4 regions of the Thalassospira sp. B30-1 genome follow, and region 3 is predicted to be linked to each of the others. Evidence: predicted binding sites of a transcription regulator. Region 3 holds the regulator's gene; each other region holds the start of a gene.
What was found. Region 3 encodes PhoB, which activates phosphate uptake and scavenging genes when phosphate is short. Its sites were predicted from a motif close to TNTCATAAAACTGTCA; they were not measured.
Positions count from the first base shown of each region.

Region 1: a site for PhoB is predicted at 3,653-3,668, ahead of phnC (phosphonate ABC transporter ATP-binding protein). Genes of this name have one in related genera too.
Region 2: a site for PhoB is predicted at 2,506-2,521, ahead of IT971_RS18100 (bifunctional 2',3'-cyclic-nucleotide 2'-phosphodiesterase/3'-nucleotidase). Genes of this name have one in related genera too.
Region 4: a site for PhoB is predicted at 3,321-3,336, ahead of IT971_RS05960 (HAD family phosphatase). Genes of this name have one in related genera too.

Region 1 is NZ_CP065232.1:166,460-171,609, forward strand. It holds gene IT971_RS00760 (BCCT family transporter) at 46-1,677, shown strand; gene IT971_RS00765 (META domain-containing protein) at 1,750-2,214, opposite strand; gene IT971_RS00770 (Ldh family oxidoreductase) at 2,446-3,438, shown strand; gene phnC (phosphonate ABC transporter ATP-binding protein) at 3,741-4,580, shown strand; gene phnD (phosphonate ABC transporter substrate-binding protein) at 4,653-5,150, shown strand, end outside.
Region 2 is NZ_CP065232.1:3,850,465-3,855,614, forward strand. It holds gene IT971_RS18095 (GcrA family cell cycle regulator) at 1-361, shown strand, start outside; gene IT971_RS18100 (bifunctional 2',3'-cyclic-nucleotide 2'-phosphodiesterase/3'-nucleotidase) at 458-2,440, opposite strand; gene IT971_RS18105 (MFS transporter) at 2,611-3,897, opposite strand; gene IT971_RS18110 (helix-turn-helix domain-containing protein) at 4,036-4,827, shown strand; gene IT971_RS18115 (GFA family protein) at 4,842-5,150, shown strand, end outside.
Region 3 is NZ_CP065232.1:4,038,858-4,044,007, forward strand. It holds gene IT971_RS18960 (calcium/sodium antiporter) at 1-24, opposite strand, end outside; gene IT971_RS18965 (cation:proton antiporter) at 342-2,102, shown strand; gene phoB (phosphate regulon transcriptional regulator PhoB) at 2,165-2,860, opposite strand; gene phoU (phosphate signaling complex protein PhoU) at 2,878-3,600, opposite strand; gene pstB (phosphate ABC transporter ATP-binding protein PstB) at 3,622-4,425, opposite strand; gene pstA (phosphate ABC transporter permease PstA) at 4,427-5,150, opposite strand, start outside.
Region 4 is NZ_CP065232.1:1,264,002-1,269,151, forward strand. It holds gene IT971_RS05940 (RluA family pseudouridine synthase) at 1-890, shown strand, start outside; gene IT971_RS05945 (hypothetical protein) at 979-1,251, opposite strand; gene IT971_RS05950 (HAD-IA family hydrolase) at 1,455-2,153, shown strand; gene IT971_RS05955 (SRPBCC domain-containing protein) at 2,143-2,628, shown strand; gene IT971_RS05960 (HAD family phosphatase) at 2,635-3,249, opposite strand; gene IT971_RS05965 (dienelactone hydrolase family protein) at 3,530-4,354, shown strand; gene IT971_RS05970 (ABC transporter permease) at 4,429-5,150, opposite strand, start outside.

The DNA of each region.
Region 1 (5,150 bases), 920 kb from region 3:
TGCGGCCGGGGGTGGCCGCAAATATGCTTTTCAAGGGAGATTTTCATGGGATCGAATGCCGAGACGGGCATCGAAAGCCCGGATGGTGCCGCCAATCCGATCGAGACCGATTATGAGGTCGGACAGGATAACTTCACCACACAGATCGGGCCGTTCGGGCTTGATGTGCACAATCCCGTCTTTCTGATATCGGGTTTGTCGATTGTGGCGTTCGTCTTTCTGACACTGGCGTTTCAGGACAGTGTGGGGCCGATGTTCAATGACATGCGGGGCTGGCTGACATCGACGCTTGACTGGTTTTTCCTGTCGGCGGCGAATGTGTTTGTTCTGTTGTGCCTGTTTCTGATCGTCTCCCCGCTGGGCAAGGTGCGGCTTGGCGGGCAGGATGCGACGCCCGATTATTCCTATAGCGGCTGGTTTGCCATGCTGTTTGCCGCAGGCATGGGCATCGGCCTTATGTTCTATGGCGTGTCAGAACCGATATCGCATTTCACCACCTCGATGGGGGGTGCGGTTGTTGGTGATGGCGGGGCCCGGACGGACTGGGCACCGCTTGGCGGGGCGATGGGCGATGCGGATGCGGCCTTTGACCTTGGCATGGCGGCAACGATTTTCCATTGGGGCCTTCATCCGTGGGCGATTTATGCCACCGTGGCGCTCGCACTTGCGCTGTTTTCGTTTAACAAGGGCCTGCCATTGACCATGCGGTCGGTGTTTTATCCGGTCTTTGGCGAGCGTGTCTGGGGCTGGACCGGGCATGTGATTGATATCATGGCGGTGTTTGCCACCCTGTTCGGGCTTGCGACGTCGCTTGGTTTTGGGGCGGAACAGGCTAATGCCGGGCTTCAATTCCTGTTCGGGTTACCGGAATCCGACGGATCGAAGGTGTTCCTGATCATCGGGATTACCGGGATTGCGTTGATTTCGGTTCTTGCCGGGCTTGATGCCGGGGTCAAGCGGCTTTCGGAAATCAATATGGTTCTGGCCGCCCTGCTTTTGCTGTTTGTGGTTCTGGTCGGGCCGACCATGGATATCATCAAGGGCTTTTTCACAAGTCTTGTCGCCTATGTCGAATATCTGCCGGCGCTTTCGAACCCGGTCGGGCGCGAGGATGCCAATTTCAGCCAGGGCTGGACGTCGTTTTACTGGGCGTGGTGGATTTCGTGGTCGCCGTTTGTCGGCATGTTCATTGCGCGCGTATCGCGGGGCCGGACGGTGCGGGAATTCATTACCTGTGTTCTGATCATTCCGTCGCTGGTCTGCGTTTTGTGGATGACCGCATTTGGCGGGACGGCGGTGCATATGGTCAATGAAGGTGTTCAGGCGATTGCCGATGCCGCCCTTCCGATCAAGCTTTTCACCATGCTTGAACAATTGCCGTTGCACTCGATCACGTCCTTTATCGGTATTGTTCTGGTGATCGTGTTCTTTGTCACGTCATCGGATTCCGGGTCGCTGGTGATTGATACGATTACCGCAGGCGGCAAGGTCGACGCACCCGTGCCCCAGCGCATATTCTGGTGCACGTTTGAAGGGCTGGTTGCGATTGCGCTGCTGCTTGGCGGCGGATTGGGAGCCTTGCAGGCGATGGCGGTTTCAACCGGTTTCCCGTTTGCGATCATTCTTCTGCTGGCGTGTTATTCGATCATTCAGGGATTGCGCAGCGAGCCACGATAAGCGGAAGACGGATAGACGTAAAAAGGGGCGCAAAACAATGCGCCCCTTTTGTGCGGGTGTTGGCCGGTCGGTTTACGGTTTGATCTGCTCGAATGTCATGATTGACTTGTTGCTGGCGTCGACCAGCATCAGATCGTCTTCCTGCAATTTCCAGCCTTTGACATCGGCCATGGCGGCGATGAAGGCGTCTTCGATCTCCATCGCGTTTTCCATGCACATCATTTTGGTGCTGCCAAGCGGGGAGACATCAAGGGCGGTGTCGTTTCGGGTGTAATTCCCGAAATAGCGGTTGCAACCGGTCGATCCGGCAACCTTGCCATCCTTGGTGAAATTGATGCTGGCGAGGATCGGGGTCATTGGCATCAGGGTTTTGTCTTTGGCCTCAATCCGCATCAATTGCCAGTCGCGATCCGCGATGGCCGACCAGTCGGCGGGGGATTTTTCCTCGGCCGGTTTGGTCGTGGCTGCACAACCGGCAAGCCACAGGCTGCTGGCGATGCCAAATGCGGCGAAGGTTAAAGAGGTTGCTTTGCGCATTGGAAATATCCTGTGTTTGGAGGCTGTCCGGGTCTGAATGCCGTGTTTCGAGCAGCATGAACCATGCCGGGATACTCATACGACTTTGCGGCGAAATTTTAGCAGGGTTACAGCGCATTTTTATCGTTCTGTCGTAAGGGTTTGGCAGGGTTGCGGTGCACAAGACCTTTGCGCTTGGCGGTGCCGGGGGCTATGGTATCCGGGCCCGCCACCATCTTTAAGGTCATCATCATGAAGCTTACCCTGTCAGACGCACATGCGCTTGTGTGTGATACCCTGCTGCGTTGCAAGGTTGATCCCGACAATGCCAGATCGGTGGCAACCGCCCTGATCACGGCCGAGGCCGCAGGGCAGGGAGGGCACGGTTTGCGCCGCGTTCCGGCCTATGCCGCGCAGGCCCGTGCGGGCAAGGTGGACGGGTTTGCCAAACCGGTTGCCGATCAGCCGTTTCCCGCCGTGTTGCGGATCGATGCGCAGCTCGGCTTTGCCTATCCGGCACTTGACCTGATGATCGAACGATTGCCCGATATCGCGCGTGCGCAGGGGATTGCGGTGGCGGCAATCCATAAATCCCATCATGCCGGGGTGATGGGATTTACCGTGGAAAGACTGGCCGAGGCGGGGCTGGCGGCGATGATGTTTGCCAATGCCCCGGCCGCGATGGCGCCCTGGGGTGGGCGTCGTCCGATGTTTGGCACCAACCCGATTGCCTTTGCCACCCCGATCGGCGATGGCGATCCGATCGTGATTGATCTGGCATTGTCCAAGGTGGCGCGCGGCAAGATCATGGCGGCCAAGCAGAAAGGGGTTCCGATCCCCGATGACTGGGCATTGGATGCAGACGGCAATCCGACCACCGATGCGGTCAAGGCGCTTGAAGGCACGATGGTTCCGGCAGGCGGGGTCAAGGGGGCAGCCCTTGCCATGATGGTCGAAATGCTGGCCGCCGGATTGACCGGTGCGCAATTCGGGCATCAGTCATCGTCGCTGTTTGATGACAAGGGTGCGCCGCCGGCATTGGGTCAGATGGTTATTGCGATTGATCCGGTTGCGGTTGGCGGGGCGGGGATCATTGATCATTTGCGCTATATCGCAGATGAGATCGCGCTTGAGGAAACCGTGCGGTTGCCGGGGCGACGCGGGCAGAATGCGCGGCGGGATGCGGAAATTCAGGGGCTGGATATCGAAGATGATGTCATCGCCGCGATTGAAGCCATCAAGTAAATCCATACGCGATGATGCGAAATACGAGACCCCGGCAGTTTCTTTCTGTCGGGGTTTTTTGTGATTTGGCCCGCCTGTATCCATATTTGTGAACGCGGTCACAAGTAATAATTGAATTATTACACTGCCATTTCTTGGATGAGCGTTTTTTTATTTGAATAATATATTGATGTATAGACAAGTTTGATTGTTGTCGGTGAAATGAAGGCGTCGTAATCATCGAACTGTAACATCATCGTCACCATAGAGTCGCGGTTTGTGCGTAGCTTCTTGACCAGCGAAACACAAGCAGGCGGACTTTAATGCTGGTCGTAGATATTTCCGGACTGAACAAGAGCTTCTCGCGCGATAAACGGGCATTGAACAATGTCAGTTTACAGGTCCGCGAGGGCGAGATGGTCGCGCTGATCGGGGCGTCCGGTTCGGGCAAATCCACCCTTATCCGTCATATTGCCGGTTTGCTGCGCGGGGATCGCGATGGTGGCAAGATCGAAGTATTCGGTGAAGTCATCCAGCAGAACGGTCGCATTGCGCGGGGTGCGCGCAAGGTGCGGGCCGATATCGGCGTTGTGTTTCAGCAATTCAATCTGGTCAGCCGCCTGACGGTTCTGACCAATGTTCTGACCGGGATGCTGGGCCGGGTGCCGGCATGGCGCGGGTCGCTTTGCCTGTTCACCAAGGCCGAGCGCATGCGGGCAATGACCGCGTTAAAGCGTGTCGGCATTGACGGGCATGCGATGAAAAAGGCGCGCAACCTTTCGGGCGGGCAGCAGCAGCGTGCGGCGATTGCGCGCACGATTACGCAGGGCGCACGTCTTATTCTGGCCGATGAGCCGATTGCATCGCTTGATCCGGCGTCATCACGCAAGGTGATGAATACGCTTGATCGGGTGAACCGCGAAGACAATGTCACCGTGATCGTATCGCTGCATCAGGTCGATTATGCCCGTGATTATTGTGCGCGCACGATTGCGATGCGCGATGGCGAAGTCGTTTTTGACGGCCCATCCACCGAACTGACGCCGGAATTCCTGCGCGAACTTTACGGCGAATATTCTTCCGAGCTTTTCGCACCTGCCCCGGATCAAGTTCCGGCCAAGAGCAGGGTTGCGGAGAAGGATCTGGCGTTCGCTTCAAGCTAGATCAGGACGATTTCTCTCTGCCTTACCTCTTTTTATTTCACCTCTACCAACCAACCTGACGGGGGACTTCCCATGATCCGCAAGACAATTGCATCCGCAGCCCTTGCTGCCAGCATGCTCGTAACCGGCGTGGCCTATGCCGATGTCGAATTCAAGCCGCTTGAAAAAGACCCGGAAACCATCGTTTTCGGCTTTATCTCAACTGAATCCAGCTCCAACCTGAAAGCCCAGTGGCAGCCGTTGATCGAGGATTTGGAAGAAGCCCTTGGCAAGGATGTCGAAGCATTCTTCGCGCCGGACTATGCCGGGATCATCGAAGGCATGCGTTTTGGCAAGGTTCACGTTGGCTGGTTCGGTAACAAGTCGGCGATGGAAGCCGTTGATCGTGCGGGCGGCGAGGTTTTCGTCCAGACGTCCAAAAGCGATGGCACGAACGGCTATTATTCCCACATCATCACCCAGGCTGATAACGACAAGCTCAACACGCTTGCTGATATGCTGAAATGCGACGGCACGCTTAACTTCGGTATCGGTGATCCGAACTCGACCTCTGGCTTCCTGGTTCCGACC
Region 2 (5,150 bases), 190 kb from region 3:
ACTGGGCGTTGGCAAAAACGCCGTCGTTGGCAAGGCGCACCGCCTTGGCCTGCCCAAGCGCCCCTCCCCGATCCAGCGCCGCGCCGAAGAGAGTGAGCCGAAAAAGGCACCGACCCCGAAAGTACAGAGCAAAGGTATCAGCATCTTTGATCTCGGTGCCGGTATGTGCCGCTGGCCGTTCGGTGATCCGGGCGATGAAGACTTCCATTTCTGCGGCAAGAAATCTGTGCCGAGCAAACCTTACTGCGACGAACATTGCGCAGCCGCCTATCTGAACGGCAAAAACCCGCGCGAAGACGGCCCGCGGAATGTTCCGGGTCGCCCGAATGCGCCGCATATGTCGCACGGTCCCAAAAAGTAACAGTCTGGCTGTCGCTGACCTTCACGGTCTTCGCGCACGCCCAATTAAAAAGCCGCCCTCTTCCGATGGGCGGCTTTTTCTGTTTCGGGTCCAGTCCTATTTCGACTGAAGGACATATTGGGCAAAGCCGTTTTCGTCCTCGCCGACAAAGCTGATATTGTCGGGTGCGTTCATTGCAGAGGATGCCTTGGGACTGGTGACAAACGTCACCTTGGATGCCTCCCCGATGGGGGCCAGGCTCCAGTTGCCATCGGCCTTCGGATCGATTTCCTTTTCCTCAAGGATATAGTTCGCCAGAACCGTACGGTTTTCATCGGGTGCTTCGATGATGATGCTTGATCCATCAAGTCCCGGGAAATTGCCCCCGCCACCAGCACGGTAATTATTGGTCGCAACCACGAATTTCTGATCGTCGGCAACCGGCTTGCCATCATAGGTCAGATTGATGACGCGGTGCGCGTCCTTGTTTACCACCTCGCCTGATGCGTTGTATCTGGCCGGTTGGGTTACATCGATCTGGTAATTGACCCCATCAATGACGTCAAAGTTATAGGTCGGGAATGTCTCGTTGATCAGCGGCTGCTCTTCCCGGCTGTTCGGGTCAATCTGATTGAACTGTACGGCCGACATTTCCAACCATTCACGGACCTGCGCACCATCAAGCAGCACCGCCCGCAATGTATTGGGATAGATATAAAGATCGGCAACGTTCTTTAGTGCGATCTTGCCTTCGGGGATGTCGGTGAAATATTCCGGGCCGCCACGGCCACCGGCCTTGAACGGTGCACCCGCCGACAGGATCGGCATCCCGTCATATTCCGAGCCCTTCAGGATACGTTCCAGATACCATTTCTGGGCATTGGTCACGATCTGGATCGACGGATCATCGGCCACCAGTGCAAAGAAGCTGTTGATCGGGGCGACCGTCGTACCGACACCTTCGCGCATATAGGCAATGGTTGCCTCGTGCTCTTCTTTAACCGCCTCTATCACTTCCGGGTCGGCATCGACCAGCGGGGTGATATCACGGCCTTCTCGGTGATAAATCGGACGTGCTTCCGAAAAGCTGTCGGTCACCTTCCATTCCCCGGCATCATTGACCGAAAGTGTCAGGTCAATCACGCCAAGGTGGCTGCCCCAGAAGCCCGGCATAACGGCGGCCACACCATTGATCGTGCCTTTGGCAAGGTCGACACCGTCTATATTTGCATAGGCATCGGACGGGAACACCGTATGGGCATGGCCAAACAGGATGGCATCAATGCCGTCAACCTGGCTCAGATAATAGGTGGCGTTTTCTTCCATACCTTCACGTGCCAGTGTCGACAGGCCCGAATGCGGCACCGCAATCACGATGTCCGCGCCCTTTTCGCGCATTTCCGGCACGTATTTTCTGGCCATTTCGACAATGTCCTTGGTCACGACATTGCCTTCCAGATTGGCCTTGTCCCACTGCATGATCTGCGGCGGGACAAACCCGATCACGCCGACCTTGGCCTTGTGCTTTTTGCCGTCGCCATCGGTAAATTCACGATCAAGGATCACATAGGGCTGGAAATACGGTTTGTCATTTTCGGCATCATTATCGCCGTCATCGGCAAACACATTGGCACTGACATAGGGGAATTTGGCCCCCGAAAGACTTTTGCCCAGGAAATCGAGACCATAGTTGAATTCATGATTGCCGATATTGGCCGCGTCATAACCCAAAAGGTTCATCGCCTTGTAAACCGGATGCACCTCGCCCTCTTTCAGGCCGTGGCGCTTTGCCATGTAATCGCCAAGCGGGTTGCCCTGGATCAGGTCACCATTATCGATCAGGACGACGTTTTCGGCCTCACCGCGCGCGTTTTTCAACAGGGTCGCGACCTTGGCCAGACCGACCGTATCCGACGAACTGTCACGATAATAATCGTAATTGACCAGATGCGTGTGGATATCGGTGGTTTCCAGAATGCGCAACGATACGGCGCTGTCGGCCAATGCCGTGCCGCTGGCAAGCGCGACCGTCAGTGACAAGACTGATCCCGCAACTGCGCGACCAAAAAATGCACGACCGGCCAGACGAAAATATGACATGTGAAAGGGTCCCTGTTGAAGCGATGCTCGTGCCTGACATTATGATTGTTCGTTTGGTCAGGATTTGAAGATTTTGCGAAAATAGCAAGGCAAACACAAATGAAAACGCCCGCAAGATGATCGCGGGCGTTTTCCATATTGAAATTCTGCACCAGTTCAGGCGGCTTTTGTTACTCCGCCGGGCGCAGCATTGGTTGATCGGACTTATATCCCATAACCACCTCTTTCCCCGGCTCCGGGTCATCGGGCACATTCAGCGCCAGAACCAGTGACACCAACGCCATCGCCGCCCCGGCCAAAAACACCGCTGACGGCGAAATCAGCCACAACAACCCGAACGCCACCGGGATGAACACTGCGGCAATATGGTTGATGGTAAAGCTGACACCCGCCGTGGATGAAATGTCGGCCGGATCGGCGATTTTCTGGAAATAGGTTTTGATCGCAATCGCCATCGCAAAGAACAGATGATCGATGACATAAAGCGCCCCGGCCAGCTTGTCGCTTTCGACAAAGGCATAAGACACAAATACAATGAACAACCCTATATATTCAAATGTCAGGGCCTTGCGTTCGCCCCACTTGCCGATCAGCTTCCCGATCTTGGGGGCCATCACCATATTGATCGCATGGTTCAGAAGGAACAGAAGCGTAATGGTGGCGGCATCATAACCAAACTTCTCGACCATCAGGAACCCGGCAAACACCGTGAAAATCTGGCGGCGTGCCCCGCTCATGAAGGTCAGGGCGTAATAAAGCCAGTACCGTTTACGCAGGATCAGTTTTTTGGTCTGCGGGTGGGCATCGGCAAATTTCGGGAAGGCCATCCAGGCAAACAGCGCGGCAATAACCGTCAAGGCCCCGCCAAACAGATAGACATAGCGATATTCGACATCGAGAAGTTCCAGCATCGCCCAGACAATGCCGAACATCACCAGCGACGATAACGATTTCGCCGAAAGCTGTCGGCCCATCACCATCGCGGTGCGGTCCTTTTTCACCCATTGCAACGACAATGCCTGCTGCATGGTTTCAAAATAATGGAACCCGATCGACATCAGAACCGTCGTGCAATAAAGCCCGACGACGGTGGGGAAATAGCCCGAAATCGCCACCCCGATGCCCAGCACCAGAAGCGAGATCAGCGCAAAGGTCTGCTCGCGCAGGATGATCAGCACAAAAATCGCGGTAAAGGCCATAAAACCCGGAATTTCACGTAACGACTGCAAAATCCCGATCTCTCGACCGGTAAAATCCGCCATCTCGACCGAAAAATTGTTTAACAACGCCATCCATGTCGAAAACGACAACGGCATCGCAGCCGCCATGAAAATCAGCAGCACTTCCGGGTTGCGCCATCCCTTATGCGCAACCGCCCCACCCGACAGATCGGGATTGCCCGGCACCTCGATGGGGGCGGCATGGGTGCTTGTTTCCGGTTGTAAATCCTTGGACATGATGTTTCCCCGCACGGAACCGGTGGCAATTGGGGCACGTGCTTTTATCTGTTTGGTTGGAAGGACTTCAAACTAGCGTTGCCGCACACGTCTGTCTTGCGATAATCTGCCATCATATATTGCAAACAGGACATTCTTATGGATGGATCACGGGATATCCCGAAATATCCGCAACATTCCCGTCCCCGGCCCGATCACCTGCCGCGTCCGGTTTATGTCCGCATGAGCGACCTTCCCGCCGGGTACAGCATCGGCGCGCACAGTCACGACTGGCATCAACTGATTTTTGCCATCGAAGGCACCATGACCGTCACCACCAAAGCCGGCATCTGGGTCGTCCCGCCCCAGCGCGCGGTCTGGGTGCCGCCGGGCGTTGAACATGCCGTCAGTCACGCCACCTTCACCCGTGCGCGCCATATCTATATCGATAAAAATGCCCCGGTCGATTTGCCGGATCGCTGCACGGTGCTGGATGTAAGCCCGCTTCTGCGTGAACTGATCCGGGCCGCAACCGAAATCCCGATTGAATATGACGAAGCCGGGGCTGAGGGGCGGCTGATCCGCGTGCTGCTTGATCAGCTTAAACCGCCCAGAGACGATAACCTGCATCTGCCCGCCCCCAAGGATCCGCGCCTGGCGCGCATCTGCGAACAGTTGCAGGCCAATCCGTCTGATAACCGAACCCTTGATAACTGGTCGCGCGATTGCGGTGCATCGTCACGCACGCTGGCCCGCCTGTTTCAACGCGAAACCGGCATGCCGTTTCGCGACTGGCGGCAAAAGCTGCGCCTGCTTTACGCGCTTGAAAAACTGGCCCATCATCGACCGGTCACCGAGGTCGCTCTTGATCTCGGTTATGAAAACACCTCGGCCTTTATCGCGATGTTTCGCAAGGCCACCGGCAAAACGCCGGGTGGGTATTTCCGGTAACGCAGGAGGATGAAATGAGCGAAAAATCATACAATGGCGGCTGCCAGTGCGGTGCGGTGCGTTATCGTGTCGACAAGCTTGATCTGGATAAATCGATCACTTGCAATTGTTCGCGCTGCCAGAAACTCGGATCGGTTCTGGCCTTTACGCCGCGCGATAATTTCGTACTGAAATCCGGCGGGCAGAACCTGACCGAATATCTTTTCAACGATAAAAAGATCAGTCACCAGTTCTGCAAAACCTGCGGCATCCAAAGCTTTGCCTATGGCCAACTGCCCGACGGCAGCAAAATGGCCGCCATCAACGTCAACTGCCTTGACGAT
Region 3 (5,150 bases):
CAAATAGGGGATGAACTGTTCCAATTCCGGCCTGCTCGTTTGGGGAAATTTCTGATTGTTCCATGCCCTTTTACGGGCCAGCGGAACATGGCATTGCGAACGTAGAATAGCAAGCTGCGTCGTCCCGTCGTAATACCATTCGTCACATCGGTGTGATGCGGTTCCCACACTGGCACGCATACCGAAAGCAATCGTCGCGGTCGCCTGCTCTTAAGACGTGTCATCCATCACAGATGCCCTCTCATACGCGAAATTTCCATAGAAATCATAGGGGTATTTCCGCTATCCTGATTTGAACGACTTCCTTTACACGCCTATCTGCGCCGGACGCATAATCCATCATGTCACACAGCGTTCTTTTCGAGCTGTTCCTTGTCCTGACCGCCGCGGTGATTGCCGTCCCGCTGGCACAGAAATTACGTGCGAACTCGATCATCGGTTTCCTGATCGGCGGCTTTTGCATCGGCCCTTTCGGTTTTGGCCTGATCAGTGACCGCGAAGACATTTCAACCGTCGCCGAGCTTGGCATTGTCTTTCTGCTGTTCATGATCGGTCTTGAATTGTCGCGCGAACGCCTGCGCGTGATTGGGGGCCGGTTCGCGACCCTTGGTTTCCTGCAGATCGGCGTCACGATGGCCGTGATGTTCGGTGTATTGCTGCTGATCAATTACGATATGCCCGCCTCCATCGTGATTGCCGGAGCACTGGCCCTGTCATCAACAGCCATTATCCTTAAACAGCTTTCTGATGAACGCCAGTTGCACACACGTTTCGGGCGTGCAGCCCTTGCCATCCTGCTGTTGCAGGACGTTGCGGTTGGTCCCTTCCTGATCATGGTGCAGGCCGCTGGCAATGCCGGGAGCGAAACCAGCCCCTGGATCAGCGCACTAAGCGGTGTGGGGGCGGTTGCTGTATTGTTGCTGACCGGTCGTTATCTCCTGCCGCGACTGTTTCGGTATATTGCGGCTCTTAAAAACCCGGAACTTTTTGCAATCGGGACCCTGTTTGTCGTTCTGGCTGCCAGCACATTGACCGAAGCCGCGGGCCTTTCAATGGCGCTTGGTGCCTTTATCGCCGGGGTAATGTTGGCCGAAACCGAATTCCGCCATCAGATCGAAGCCGACATTTCGCCATTTCGCGGTGTTTTCCTGTCGCTGTTCTTCATGTCTGTGGGAATGTCGGTCAATGCCAATGTGGTCATCGGTCAGGCCGGAACGATCATTTTGTGGCTGATCGGGCTTCTGGTCATAAAGGCAGCGGTTCTTTTCGGATTGTCCCTGCTGATCGGCTTTAACCGTGCATCTTCAATTCGGGTCGCCATGAGCCTGGCCGCCGGTGGTGAATTCGCCTTCGTCATGCTTGCACTGGCATCGCAGAACGGGGCGGTTCCGATTGACATCGCCGTGATGCTGATCCCGGTGGTTGCGATTTCGATGGGTCTGACGCCGACTTTGATTTCGCTCGGCCACCGCATCGAACAGAAGCTTCATCCAAAGGAAACCGATCAGCTAAGCGAGATCTCGGATGAAACCGACGGCATTCAGAAACATGTTCTGGTGATTGGTTGCGGGCGCGTCGGCCGGGTTCTGGCCCGTCTGCTGCGCACCAAGGAAATCCCGTTTATCGTTCTGGAATCCGATGCCCAACAGGTTTCGCGTGGCCGAGCCGAAGGTCTGCCTGTTTATTTTGCCGATGGGTCCCGACCGGAAACATTTCGTGCCGCCCATACCGAACAGGCCCATATTGCCGCCGTTGCCATGGGCAACCCGCACGCAACCGAAAAGACCGTCGCCTTGCTGCGACAGCATTATCCGCATCTGAAAATCTTTGCCCGTGCCCAGGACATCACCCATATCGGTCCGCTGTCACGCAGTGGTGCCGATGCGGCCATCCCCGAGGTACTTGAAACCGGTTTACGCCTGTCCGATCACGTTCTGGCGGCCTGCGATATCCCGCAGGAAGATATCGATATCGAAATAGCCAAGTTCCGGCGTGCCGATATGCTGCTGATGAACGAACTTGCCCCGCGCACCGCGCGCCAAAAAACCGAAGACCAGGCACAAAAAACTGCCAAACCGGCAAAATCCAGGAAAAGCACCTGAAACACAAAGACCCCCATCACGAGAATGGGGGTCTTTCGTTTCGTCTTCCAGAATAACCGCAATCAAGCGGCTTCGACATCCAGTGCATAGCCAGCAGCACGAACCGTGCGGATCACATCGCGCGTTCCCTTGACGTCATTCAATGCCTTGCGCAGACGACGAATGTGAACGTCAACCGTGCGGGTTTCGACATAGATATTCGGCCCCCAAACCGCATTCAGAAGCTGCTCGCGCGAGAAAACCCGCCCCGGATGTTCCAGGAAATAACGCAGCAGACGGAATTCGGTTGGGCCAAGATGGATAGCCTTGCCGTTACGACTGACACGATGGGCGGCCAGATCCATTTCGATATCGGAATAGATCAACTGCCCTTGTGGTTGCGCCGGACCGGATCGACGCAGAAGTGCGCGAATACGGGCCAGCAATTCACCAATCGCAAACGGCTTGGTTACATAATCATCGGCCCCGGTATCAAGGCCGCGGATGCGGTCGCCTTCTTCGCCACGCGCCGTAACCATGATCACCGGCAAATCGCGGCTTTCAGGCTTCCGGCGGATCTGGCGGCAAACCTCGATCCCTGACATCACCGGCAGCATCCAGTCCAGAAGGACCAGATCGACATGGGTTTCGGCCAGAATTTTCAACGCTTCGTCACCGTCCCCGGCTTCGACAACCTGCATCCCCTCGCGTTCGAGGTTGTAGCGCAACATGGTTACGATTGCAGCTTCGTCCTCGACGATAAGAACCGTTGGGTCCATCTTCCTATGCTCCAGTGTCACTCATTCGGTTCTACGACGGCAAAGTTCGCCGCGTCATTTTTTGGCCGAGTATCCATCGGCAGGTCTTCGCCCTTGATCCGGTAATAGATCGTTTCGGCAATGTTGGTCGCATGATCGCCAATACGTTCGATATTCTTGGCGATAAACAGCAGATGGGTCGATGCCGTGATGTTACGCGGATCTTCCATCATATAGGTCAGCAGTTCACGGAACAGGGAATTGTACATATCGTCAACTTCCTGATCGCGCGCCCAGACACGCTGGGCCTTTTCCGCATCACCTTCGATATAGGCATCCAGAACGTCCTTGATGATTTCCTGGCACAGCTTGGCCATGTTCGGGATCACCTGAACCGGGCGGATCGGCGGCACCTGGTTAAGAACCTGCGCACGCTTGGCGATATTTTTCGCCAGATCACCGATACGTTCTAGATCGTTGGACAGTTTAAGCGCGGTCACCACCTGTCGCAGGTCATCTGCCATCGGCTGACGCAGGGCCAGAAGACGTACGGCAAAATCCTGCACTTCCTGTTCCAGCGTATCGATACGGTGATCGGAAAGAATGACCTTCTCGGCCAGTTCAGAATCCCGTTTAACGATCGCACGAATGGCGGAAATCAGCTGACTTTCGGCAAGCCCGCCCATCTGCGAAATGATGTTGTTCAGACGGGTCAGTTCTTCGTCAAACGAACTGACGATATGATGTTTCTCATCGACCATCGAAAATACTCCTGCCCGGACTTAACCGAAGCGACCCGTAATGTATCCCTTGGTGCGCTCGTCCTTGGGATTGGTGAAAATCTGATCGGTTTCGCCCACTTCGACCAGCTTGCCGAGATGGAAAAACGCCGTGCGCTGCGACACGCGGGCAGCCTGCTGCATGGAGTGCGTCACGATCACAATGGTGTAGTTCGAACGAAGCTCGTCGATCAGTTCCTCGACCTTTGCGGTTGCAATCGGGTCAAGTGCCGAACACGGTTCATCCATCAGGATGACTTCGGGGCTGACGGCAACCGCACGTGCAATGCAAAGACGCTGCTGCTGCCCACCAGAAAGACCGGTTGCCGGTTCCGGCAGACGGTCTTTGACTTCTTTCAGTAGACCCGCCCGTTCAAGCGAGGTCATGACGATTTCATCGAGCTCGTCGCGCGAATTCACCAGACCGTGAATACGTGGGCCATAGGCCACGTTGTCATAAATCGACTTCGGGAACGGGTTCGGTTTCTGGAACACCATGCCAATGCGCGCGCGCAACTGAACAACGTCGATTGCCTTGTCATAGATATCACGGTCATCAAGCGTTACCTTGCCCTTGATCGTGACACCGTCAATCGTGTCATTCATGCGGTTCATGCACCGCAGGAAGGTTGATTTGCCGCAGCCCGACGGGCCGATAAGTGCTGTGACCTGACGTTCGACAATGTCAAGATTGACATCAAAAAGCGCCTGGTTGTCGCCGTAGAAAAGATTGAGGTCACGGGCCGTCATTTTCGGGCTAGTGACTGACGGCTCTGCCGTCATTGCGCTTTGAGTTACAACAGCCATTTTACCACTTCCGTTCAAATTTCTTGCGCAGATACACGGCCAATCCGTTCATCAGAATCAGGAAGCCCAGCAAGACCATGATGGCCGCCGAAGTCTTCTCGACAAAGGCACGTTCCGGACTATCCGCCCACAGATAAATCTGCACCGGCAGAACTGTCGCCGGATCAAGTGCCCCGCCCGGGATATCAACAATAAACGCCACCATACCGATCATCAGAAGCGGTGCGGTTTCCCCAAGAGCCTGCGCCATGCCGATGATGGTCCCGGTCAGAATACCGGGCATCGCCAGCGGTAACACGTGATGGGTCACCGTCTGAACCGGCGACGCCCCAAGACCAAGGGCAGCCTGCCGGATCGACGGCGGCACTGCCTTGATCGCCGCACGTGATGCGATGATGATGGTCGGCAATGTCATGAGGGCCAGCGTCAGACCACCAACAACCGGGGCCGACCGCGGCAGGTGCATGACATTAAGGTAAACCTCAAGCCCGAGAAGACCGAACACGATCGACGGCACAGCCGCAAGGTTGTTGATGTTGACTTCGACAATCGTCGTGAACCGGTTTCGCGGTGCAAATTCTTCCAGATAGATCGCCGCCAGAACACCAATCGGAAACGACAGTATCAGTGTCACAACCAGGGTATAGAAAGACCCGACCGCAGCGCCCCAGATCCCGGCCAATTCCGGTTCGCGGGAATCACCATTGGTAAAGAACCGCGTATGG
Region 4 (5,150 bases), 2.0 Mb from region 3:
TGTCGGGCGGCGGTATGGGGCCATGGGCGGAGGGCAATTACGATGCGGCCAATGCGGCCCAGCATGTAAAATCCGGCCCGGCCAAATCGAACGCGACCGAGGAAGAACTTCAGGCGCTGCGCGATTCCGTCATTTTCTATGACGAGGTGGTTCTGGCGATCAACAAGCCCGCCGGTCTGGCGGTGCAGGGCGGGACCAATACCGACCTTCATGTTGATGGCATGCTTGATGCGTTAAAGCTTGATAGCAAGGAACGCCCGAAACTGGTGCATCGTCTTGATAAGGACACCAGCGGCGTGCTGTTGCTTGCACGGTCGGCATCGGCGGCCAATGCCCTGACCAAGGCATTCAAGGACAAGACCACGCGGAAATTGTACTGGGCGATTGTATCGGGTGCGCCCGATGAACGCGAAGGTCTGATTGATGCCCCGCTTGCCAAACATGGCGGTAAGGGCGGTGAAAAGATGGTCATCGACGAAAAAGAAGGCAAATCCGCCCAGACGATCTATCGTCAGTTGGCCCGTGCCGGTCGTCGGGCAGCGTGGCTTGCCCTGTCGCCATTGACCGGTCGTACCCACCAGCTGCGCGCCCATTGTCAGGCGATGGAATGCCCGATCCTTGGCGATGGGAAATATGGCGGCGCCAAAGCGTTTCTTGATGGACTGTCAAACCAGATGCATCTGCATGCGCGCGCGATTGACTTTCCCCATCCGGTGACCGGCCATCGCGTCGTGATCGAAGCCCCGGTGCCCGAACATTTCAGTGCAACCATCAAAGCGCTGAACTTTGATCCGAAAACGCCAACCAAATTCCTGACGCCGGAAATCCACCGGGAAAAGGAAATCAAACCGAAACCCAAGGCAAAGCCGTCCCGGTTGCGGAAAAGATAACGGATGCGGTCAGTGTCCGAAACGCGAAAAGCCGACGCAGTGCGTCGGCTTTTTCGTCCCTGTCAACGGCGTTGATGACAATCGATCTTTAAGGGCGCGCGACCATTTTGTCGAAGCGGTTGATAAACGCATCATGAACCCGGCGCAGATGTTGGGCGTGGACCGTATTTCCCGTACGTTCGCACATTTCCGCCTGGCTTTTGATCATAATAGCAATCCGTTTGCGCCCCCGTGGGGTGTGCACCATGCTTTCGCCTTCCTCAAGGGCGGTCAGAAGGGGGATGTGTTCACACTCGGCAATCGCGAGGATTTCCTCCTCGCTCAGATCGCTAAAATCGATGCAGTCCCGCAGTGTGAGCATGTTCAGCCTCCGCAGTTTGCGTGCTAACAGAATCATCCTAACTCTACCTTGGGGTGTTCGGAAGTGTGTTGAAATTCACCATTGGTTTCCATTGCTTGCCGCAGAGCAAAAAATGCGTCGACTTTGCATGGGCTAGAGACTCGATCTTTGGCGGACTTTGGAATAATCTCCGCCGCGATATGAACAGAACTGGATGACTTTTGATGGCGAACGATCCGCTCAGGCTTGTGGTATTTGATTGTGACGGTACGCTGGTTGATAGCCAGCATGCGATTGCGCATTGCATGGATCATGCCTTTGCCGCACATGACCTTGATTGCCCCGGCCTTGAAAAGACACGTACCATCATCGGTCTGAGCCTGCCTGAAGCGATCCGCAAGCTTGCCGCACCGGGCATGATCGATGACGCAATTATTGAAGGCGTCACCGCGGCCTATAAGGCGGCATTCTTTGAATTGCGCCAGACCCCGGATTTTTACGAGCCGCTTTTCCCCGGTGTGCGCGAAATGCTGGCCGCACTGGATACGCGCAACTGGCTTTTGGGGGTTGCGACGGGCAAGGCGCGCCGCGGTCTTGATGCCGTTCTGGCGCGCAACGCACTTGAAGGCCGGTTCGTTACCCTTCAGACATGCGACAATCATCCGAGCAAACCCCATCCGTCGATGTTGCACGCCGCCATGGATGAAACCGGCGTGGATGCGCCCAATGCGGTGATCATTGGCGATACCGCCTATGATATCGAAATGGGCCGGGCGGCGGGGATGCTGTCGATTGGTGTCAGTTGGGGCTATCACGATATTGAAACGCTGAACAATGCCGGGGCGCATGCCGTGATTGATCATTTCGATCAGCTGCCCGGATTGCTGGAAACCATGTGGGGAACTGGCCGCGATGTTGCCTGAAGCCGATCACAAAGATGACGACCTGAAACCGATCCGGGTGGAAATCACCGTTCCGGTCGAACCGGAATACGCGTTCGAGGCATTCACCAATGGCTTTGGCAATTGGTGGCCGACCGACAGCCATTCGCTGGCGCGTGAAAACTGCAAATCGGTCGAAATCAATCCGGGCCTTGGCGGCAAGATTGTCGAGCATGCCAAGGGCCGCGATCCGGTGGTCTGGGGCACTGTCGATATCTGGCAGGCAGGCGAACATGTTGCCTTTACCTGGCATCCGGGCTGGGAAGAAGGGGCTTATACCCGCATCAGTGTCACGTTCGAACAGAATGCCTTTGGCCGCTGTGTGATCCGGCTCAAGCATTGGGACTGGAAAAATCTGGGCGAAATCGCCCCGATGGTCCGCGACGGATACGAAAGCGGCTGGAAATATGTTTTCGAACAGTGCTTTGCCAATTACCTGACGGCCAAGCGGCACTGACTGTTTTTAAAGCAGGCCATATTCCATCAAATCACGACGCAGGCGGATCGGGTCACGGAACCAGTGGGTGGCAAAGCCCATTTCGCGCGCCTGCTGGATATTCTTTTCACTGTCGTCGATAAACAGGGTTTCGCGCGGATCAAGCTTGAACCGCGCGGCGGTAAGATCGAAAATCTGCGGGTCGGGCTTGGCCAGTTTTTCCTGACCCGAGACCAGAATGCCTTCGAAATGGCTTAGGAAACCGAACCGTTCAATCGCATGCGGCCAGGTATCCGCCGACCAGTTGGTCAGCGCAAACAAACGCACATTGCCGCGTGATTTCAGTTCTTCAAGAATATGAACGGTGCGGTCAATCGACCCCTTCATCATTTCCGGCCAGCGGTCCATCCATGCCGCGATCTGGTCGCTATATTCCGGATAGCGATGCTGAAGATCGGGGATCGATTTGGCAAAGCGAAGCGCACCCTTGTCATGCAGGAAATTCCAGTGCGGATGACAGATTTCTGTCAGGAAACGTTCCATTTCGGCATCATCTTTGAAAATCTTGCGATACAGATGCCGTGGATCCCAATCGACCAGAACGCCGCCCAGATCAAAAAGAACCGTTTCGATAGTACGCATGATTTCCTCGGATGATTGGGAACGGGATCGACGTTTGGCTGTTAAAGCAGGCAACAGCAGACAGGGCAAGGGGACATTTGCATGACAATTGCCAGGATGGCGGTACAAAGGGTTGATCTGTAACGGGTTTGAGTGCGTACTCTTTGGGGTGACAGGGATTTGTGACGCGCGCGTGATTTGCAAATTCTTCGCATCTTGCGAAATGATGACGCGAAGAGCATCATGCAAAATACAACCTGAAAAAAACGCCTGATCGTAACAAGACAGAGGAGGCTTGAATATGTGCACGCTTGACGGATGTGGCGTAAACGACCATCTCGGCCCGCCGCCGAAGGCCACGGATGAAGATCGCCGTCTGTTCCTTAAAGGCGCGGTTGCCTTGCCGCTTGCGGTTATTCTGGCCGATCCGATTTTGGCCCATGCCGCCGGATCGACATTGTCCCCCGTGACCATCACCACGCCGGGCGGGGAAAAAATGACCGCCGAAATCGCCATGCCGGCAACCCTTCCGGCCCCGACCGTCATTCTGATCCATGAATGGTGGGGGCTGAATGATCAAATCCGCGCGGTTGCGGCAGAATATGCCAAGCAGGGCTATATCGCGCTTGCGGTTGATCTGTATGGCAAGCCACCCGCAACCACGGCGGATGGGGCAAAGGCGCTGATGTCGGCGGTCAATCCGGCGATTGCCACCGAGAAATTGCAGGAATCCGTCAAATTCCTTAAAAATCACAAGGATTCAACCGGCAAGGTGGGAACGGTTGGCTGGTGCTTTGGTGGTGGCTGGTCGCTCAATACCGCGCTTGCCGCCGATGTTGATGCGGTTGTTGTCTATTACGGCAATGTCAAAAAGACCGCCGAGCAGGTTTCAACCCTGAACGCGCCGCTGATGGGGCATTTCGGCACCCTTGATAAAAGCATCAACAAATCGATGGTCAATGGGTTCGAGGAATCCCTCAAGGAAGCCGGGAAAACCGATTACCAGATTTTCTGGTACGAAGCCGACCACGCCTTTGCCAATCCGACCGGTGGCCGTTATGACGCCGAGGATGCCAAACTGTCGTGGGAACGCACGATGGGTTTCTTTGATACCCATCTGTCCTAAGGCTTTATCGCAATCGCCAGAACATCAAAAGGCCGGGGTTTTCCCGGCCTTTTGCGTGCCCAAGAGGTGCGATCTTAATTGGTCGGATTTCCGCGATTGGCCCATTTGGTGGACCGGCGTTCGATGATGTTAAACAGCTCGTACATCGCAATCCCCATCACCGCGATCACCAGCAACCCGGCAAACACCAGCGGCATGTTGAATTTCGATGATGCCGACAACATCAGATAGCCAACGCCAAGGTTCGATGCGACGGTTTCGGAAATCACCGAACCGACAAAGGCCAGCGTGATCGCGACCTTAAGCGATGCAAAGAAATAGGGCATGGCGCGAGGGAAGCCGACCTTGATCAGAATATCGCGCCGGGTCGCGCCAAGGGATCGCAACACATCGCGCAATTCGGGTTCAAGCGTTGCCAGTCCCGTCGCCACATTGACCACAATCGGGAAGAACGAAATCAGGAATGCGGTGATGATCGCGGGCACCGTACCGATGCCAAACCACATGACAAGAACCGGGACCAGTGCCACCTTTGGCACCGAATTGAACCCGACCAGAAGCGGGTTGGCCGCGTCATAAACCGCCTTGCTGGACCCGACAAGCGCGCCCAGAACCACGCCAAACACAACCGCAATGGCAAAGCCCGCCAGGGTCGTATAAAGCGTATGAACCGCATGCATCCAGATCGCACCGCGGAAATCCCAGCCGACCATGATGCTTTCCGACGGGGTCGGCAGGATATAGACCGGAATATTGAAAATCCGGACAATCAGTTCCCAGATCACGAAAAGCCCGA